DNA from 2 places in the Micromonospora sp. NPDC047738 genome. Region 2 is predicted to be linked to the other one. Evidence: riboswitches for the same ligand, from Rfam matches in the RefSeq annotation. Region 2 holds a riboswitch; the other holds the start of a gene.
What was found. Region 2 has a riboswitch for thiamine pyrophosphate ahead of ABZ783_RS29720 (ECF transporter S component). Riboswitches for the same ligand answer to the same signal wherever they lie in the genome.
Positions count from the first base shown of each region.

Region 1: it holds a riboswitch for thiamine pyrophosphate, as region 2 does, so the genes downstream of both, thiE (thiamine phosphate synthase) here and ABZ783_RS29720 (ECF transporter S component) in region 2, are expected to answer to the same signal.

Region 1 covers NZ_JBEYSO010000008.1:118,799-121,864, forward strand. The annotation lists gene thiO (glycine oxidase ThiO) at 1-573, opposite strand, end outside; gene thiE (thiamine phosphate synthase) at 567-1,193, opposite strand; TPP riboswitch at 1,188-1,295, opposite strand; gene ABZ783_RS15515 (aldo/keto reductase) at 1,446-2,408, opposite strand; gene ABZ783_RS15520 (ATP-binding cassette domain-containing protein) at 2,556-3,066, opposite strand, start outside.
Region 2 covers NZ_JBEYSO010000027.1:13,508-16,573, reverse strand. The annotation lists gene ABZ783_RS29730 (energy-coupling factor transporter transmembrane component T) at 1-83, opposite strand, end outside; gene ABZ783_RS29725 (ATP-binding cassette domain-containing protein) at 118-1,533, opposite strand; gene ABZ783_RS29720 (ECF transporter S component) at 1,656-2,240, opposite strand; TPP riboswitch at 2,314-2,420, opposite strand; gene ABZ783_RS29715 (alpha/beta hydrolase) at 2,509-3,066, shown strand, end outside.

The sequences.
Region 1 (3,066 bases), on a different contig from region 2:
GACCACGGTGAACCGGGCGTCCACGTCGGAGAGCCGGGCGACCGGGGCGGGGCGGAGCGCGACGCCGGCCAGCTCGGCCGCCGCGCGCAGCGCCGCCACCAGCCGGCGCGGGTCGACCTGATGGTCGCCGGGGGCGACCGCGCCGCCGCGCACCCGGGGGGCCAGCGCCGGCTCGCGGTCCCGCAGCGCGGAGGGACGCAGCGGCGTGATCGGCAGCTCCAACCCCTGCTGGTACGACCAGAGCCAGCGCGCCTCGGCCAGGTCGTCGGCGGTCAACCCGACCACCAGCGTGCCGTCGGTGCGGTACCCGACGTCGGTGCCGGCGTCCTCGGTCAGCTCGGCGGCGAAGGCCGGCCAGCGGGCGGCGGAGTCGGCGAGCAGCCTGGTCAGCTCGTGCTCGCCGAAGTACGCCTCGGCCACCGGCGACAGCATCCCGGCCGCCACGTGCGACGCCCCGGAGCCCGGTGCCGGATCGTGGACGACCACCCGCAGCCCGCGCTGCGCGCACCGCCACGCGATCGCCAGCCCGACCGGTCCCGCCCCCACGATGGCGACGTCCGGCCGGGTCAGCACGCCAGTGCCCCGAGCAGTTCGGCGGTGGTCCGGGCCGGGTCGGCGGCCTCGGACAGCGCCCCGACCACCGCCACCCCGTACGCCCCGGCGGCCCGCAGCGCCGGCACCCGCGCGGCGGTCACCCCGCCGATCGCGATCACCGGTACGTCCACCGCCCCGGCGACCGCGCGTACCCCCTGGGGGCCGATCGGGTCGGGCAGCCCTGGCTTGGTGGCGGTGGCGTGGCAGGGGCCCACGCCCAGGTAGCTGGCTCCGGCGGCGACCGCCGCGACGGCGGCCCCCGGTTCCCGAGCGGTGGCGCCGAGCACGGCGGTGGAGCCGAGCACGTGGCGGGCGGCTGCCACGGGCAGGTCGTCCGCGCCGACGTGGCCACCGGCCGCGTCCACCGCGAGCGCCACGTGCAGCCGGTCGTTGACCAGGCAGGTCGCCCCGTGCAGCCGGCACAGCGCGACCACCCGGGCGGCCAGTTCGTACGCCTCCCGGTCGGTGGCGCCGTCCGCCACCCGGACCTGGACGACCAGTTCGGCGCGGGCCACCGGCAGGGCGGCGCGCAGCACGGCGAGCGGATCCCGGCCCGGCCGGGTGTCGGTGATCAGATGCAGACGTCCCAGGGACGGCACGGCAACACTCCTCCCTGCGCCGGCATTACCCGGATCAGGTTCGACGGTCGGGGGCTGCAGCCCCCCTCTCAGCCCGGTGCACCGGGCTCCCGTGGGTCACTTGTGGCCTACCGTACGACGTCCGCCGCGGGCACGCCAAGGCCGGGTGGCACTTTTCCCACCCACCGCCGCCACGGGTGCCGCCAGCAGGCCGGAGCGGACAGCACGCTGCCCCGGTGCCGTGGGACGGCGCCGGGGCAGCGGAAAGCCGGGTCAGAGGATGGCGTCGAGGGCGGCCAGGTCCTCGTCGGTGGGCTGCCAGGCACCCGCCTCGGCGTTGGCGCGTACCTGCTCGGGCGTGGTGGCACCGGCGATCACCGAGGTCACCGCCGGGCGGGCGGCGAGTCCACCGATGGCCACCTGAAGCATCGAGATCCGACGCTTCGCCGCGTACGCCTCGATCGCCTCGATGGTGTCCCAGTCCGCCGCGGCCAGCCGCTCGGCGTACCGGCCGCCGCCGGAGAGCCGGCTGCCGGCGGGCGGCGCCTCGCCCCGGTGGTACTTGCCGGTGAGCAGGCCGTTGGCCAGCGGGAAGAACGGCAGCATGCCCAGGCCGAACCGCTCGCAGGCCGGGATGACCTCGGCCTCGACGCTCCGCTCCAGCAGACTGTAGTGGTTCTGCGCGGAGATGAAGCGGGTGCGGCCCTGCGACGACGCGGTCCAGTCGGCGTCGGCGATCTGCCAGCCGGCGAAGTTCGAGTTGCCGAGGTAGCGGACCTTGCCGGCACGGACCAGGTCGTCCAGGGCAGCAAGTGTCTCGTCGATCGGGGTGTCCGGGTCGGGTTCGTGCATCTGGTACAGGTCGATGTGGTCGGTGCCGAGCCGGCGCAGCGACGCCTCGACCGCGCGGGCGATGTAGCGGCGGGCACCCCGGGCACCGAAGTCCGGCCCGTTCAGGCCGTGCATGTCCATGCCGAACTTGGTGGCGACCACCACGTCGTCGCGGTGGCCCTTGAGCGCCTGCCCGAGCAGCTCCTCGGAGCTGCCCTGCGGCTCGCCGTAGATGTCGGCGGTGTCGAAGAAGTTGATCCCGGCGTCGAGGGCGGCCTCGACCACCGCCCGGGTGCCGTCGAGGTCGAGCTTGCGGCCGAAGTTGTTGCAGCCGATGCCGACCACGGACACCACGAGCCCGGAGTCGCCCAGCCGGCGGTACGTCATCTCACTCACGAGATCCACCCTATGCCCGGGCGGGGAACGCAACTGGTCGAGCCCCGAGGTCGGGGACGACCCGGTGAGTCGGTCACGACATCAGCTCCACAGCGGCGCTCACCCGGGTCCGCCGCGCCGAACTCGCGGCGGACCCGGGGCGAAGGCACGGCCCGGTCAGCCGACGTCCCAGACCGGCTCGGGGGTCTCCACCACCTCGCCGTCGCCGCGGAACAGCACGAACCGGTCGAAGGAGCGGGTGAACCACCGGTCGTGGGTCACCGCGATCACCGTCCCCTCGAACGCGGCCAACCCCGCTTCGAGCGCCTCGGCGGAGGCCAGGTCGAGGTTGTCGGTCGGCTCGTCGAGCAGCAGCAGGGTGGCCCCGGAGAGCTCCAGCAGCAGCACCAGGAAGCGGGCCTGCTGGCCACCGGAGAGGGTGCCGAAACGCTGGTCGCCCTGCCCGGCCAGCTCATACCGGGACAGCGCCGCCATCGCCGCGTGCCGGTCCATCCCGGCCCGGTGCTCGTCGCCCCGCCAGAGGATGTCGACCAGCGTCTTCTCCAGCAGCTCCGGCCGGTCGTGGGTCTGCGAGAAGTGCCCGGGCCGGACCCGGGCGCCGAGTCGTACCACCCCGCCGTGGGCGACGGGGGCGAGCGCGGCCGCGCCGTCGACCGGCGCGTTGGCC
Region 2 (3,066 bases):
ACCAGCGCGGCGGCCAGCTTCGCCACCGGGTTGCGGCGGGCCAGCGGCGCGCCGGGCCGGGCCACGGGCTCCACGCTGATCATGCGCGCTCCCCGCTATAGGTCGGGACGGCGGCGGTCATCGCCGGTCCAGGGCGAGGGCGCGGTCGGCGAGCGCGGCGACGAAGTCCGGGTCGTGGGTGACCGCGACGATGCCGTGACCGGCGTCGCGCAGCTCGGCGAAGAGATCGACCAGTTCCGACCAGGTCCGCCGGTCCTGGCCGAAGGTGGGCTCGTCGCAGATCAGCAGGCGCGGCGCGGTGGCCAGGGCGGTCGCCACGCTCAGCCGCCGCGCCTCCCCACCGGAGAGGGTGTACGGGTTGGCCCCGGCGAGCCGGGCGAGCCGCAGCCGGTCCAGCAGCCCGTCCACGGTGGCCCGTACCGCCGCCTCGGGCTCGCCGGTCCGGCGCGGGCCGAGCGCCAGTTCGTCGTAGACGGTGCCGGTGACGAACTGGTGTTCCGGGTCCTGGAAGACCGAGCCGATCCGCCGGGCCAGCAGGGGCGCCCGCCAGCGGTGCGGGGGAGTGCCGGCGTCCCGCCCGGCCAGGGCGGTGGTGGCGGTGGCCGTACCGGTGCCGGGGCGGAGCAGGCCGCCGAGGAGCAGGGCCAGGGTGGACTTGCCGGCGCCGTTCGGGCCGAGGACGGCGAGCGCCTCGCCGGCGCGTACCTCGAGGTCGACGGGGGCCAGCCGGGGCGGCAGGCCGAGCCGGTCGGCGGTGAGCAACCGGTCGCCCGGCGGCGCGGTGGCGTGCCGGGGCGGCACGGTGCGACCCGGCACCCAGACTCCGGCGGCGGCGAGCGTATCGCCGTGCGCGGCGAAGATCGTGTCGGGCGGCCCGTCGGCCCGTACCCCGCCGCCGGCCTCCAGCACCACCACCCGGTCGACCAGCGGCAGCGCCTCGGCGACCCGGTGCTCGACCAGGATCAGCGTGGTGTCCGCGTCGAGCGCGTCCGCGACGGCCTGCCGGACCAGCGCGGCGCCGGCCGGGTCGAGGTTGGCGGTGGGCTCGTCGAGCAGCAGCAGCCCGGGCCGCGGGGCGAGCACCCCGGCGAGGGCGAGCCGCTGCTGCTCGCCGCCGGAGAGCGCCGCGGTGGGCCGGTCCCGGTGGTAGGGGAAGCCGACCCGGCGCAGTGCCGCGTCCACCCGGGGCCAGATCTCCTCGGCGGGTACGCCCCGGTTCTCCAGCCCGAACGCGACGTCGTCGCCGCAGCGGGCCATCACCAGCTGGGTCTCCGGGTCCTGGAAGACGATGCCGACCCGTTCCCGGGCTTTGCGCGGGTCGAGCCCGTCGATCTCGACGGTGCCTTCCTGCTCGCCGGAGTCCTCGGGCAGCAGCCCGGCGAGCGCCGCCAGCAGGGTGCTCTTGCCCGCCCCGGACGCCCCCAGCAGCAGCACCCGCTCCCCGCGCTCGACGCGCAGGTCCACCCCACGGACGGCCCACCCCTTCCGCCCGGCGTGCCGCCACCCGAACCCCCGCAGCACCACCCCACTCACACCCACACCCCTCCCACCCGTCCCCGCCCCACCCCACCCGCCCCGTCGATCATGAGGTTGGCGGCGGTTTCAGAGATCCACATCGCCGTCAACCTCATGATCAACATCATCGGATCGGGCGGTCAGACGGCGGCGCGTTCGCGGCCGGCGGGGAAGCGGTCGAGGACGCCGGTGTTCGCCAGGGCGCGGGTCAGCGCGACGCCGCCGAGGCCGGCCACGACCAGTGCGCTGACGGCGGTGATGAGGATGTACGGCAGCCGGAAGCTGCCCCACGCGGTGTCCGGGTACCAGACGAAGACGTCGTAGATCGCGGCGGCGAGGCCGGCCAGGGTGGCGGCCAGCAGCGAGACCGGGAGCCGGTAGGTGCGGTAACCGAAGAGCGCGAAGGCCAGTTCGCCCGCCGCCGCCTCCAGCGGGCCCTGCACCACCAGGGTCCAGCCCCAACTGCTGCCGAGCGCGACCGACACCAGCGCGGCGAAGGTCAGCGTGAAGAACGCGGCGCCGGGCTTGCGGACGATCAGCGCGCCGAGCACGGCCGGCACCAGCCACACGCCGTACAGCGCCGCCCGGCCGGGCAGCGGGATGGCGTCCGCCGGCCCGTTCCAGAGCAGGCCCCACGCCCAGAAGATGACGCCGAACGCCACCCCGAGCACCGAGGCGATGACGATGTCGATGGTGCGCCACCGGTTGGTGGTGGGTTGAGTCATGGTTGCTCCCAGTTCGTCGAGGGTGAACCAGGAGAAGACGCACGCCGCGTCCGGATGCCCGGACGGCGGCGCGGCTGGAGGTCGACCGAACTCCCTGCGCTGGCATTACCCAGATCAGGTTCGAGGGTCTGCGGGCACCGGCCCGCACTCTCAGCGCTGTGCGCTCCCCTGTCGGATGTGAAGTTGTCTGCGGCAGACGCTAGCACCGGTGCCCGCCGCCGGCACAGCAGGGCGAGCGGTGCCGGTCCGGCTGGGTAGGCTGCCGATCATGCGGGTCGAGGCGCGAGGTCTGACGTTCGAGGTACGCACCGGCGGTCCCGAGGACGGCGATCCGATCCTGCTGCTGCACGGCTTCCCGCAGCACGGCGGCGAGTGGGACGAGGTGGTGCCCCTGCTGCACGCGGCCGGGCTGCGCACGTACGCGCTCGACCAGCGGGGCTACTCGCCGGGTGCCCGGCCGGCGGCGGTCGAGGCGTACCGGATCCCGGAGTTGGTGGCGGACGCGGCGGAGGTGCTCGACGCGCTCGGCGTCGAGGCCGCGCACGTGGTCGGGCACGACTGGGGCGCGATCGTGGCCTGGAGCCTGGCGGCGGTGCACCCGGAGCGGGTCCGCAGCCTCACCGCGGTCTCGGTGCCGCATCCGGCGGCGCTGGCCCACGCGCTCGCCACCGACCCGGGGCAGAAGGCCCGCTCCGCCTACATCACGCTGTTCCGCAAGCCCGGCAAGGCGGAGCGGGTGCTGCTCGCCCTCAACGCCGTCGCGCTGCGGCGGATGCTCGGCGGGGTGGGCGACCCCGCGCAGGTGGCCCGCTACGCCGACCCGATG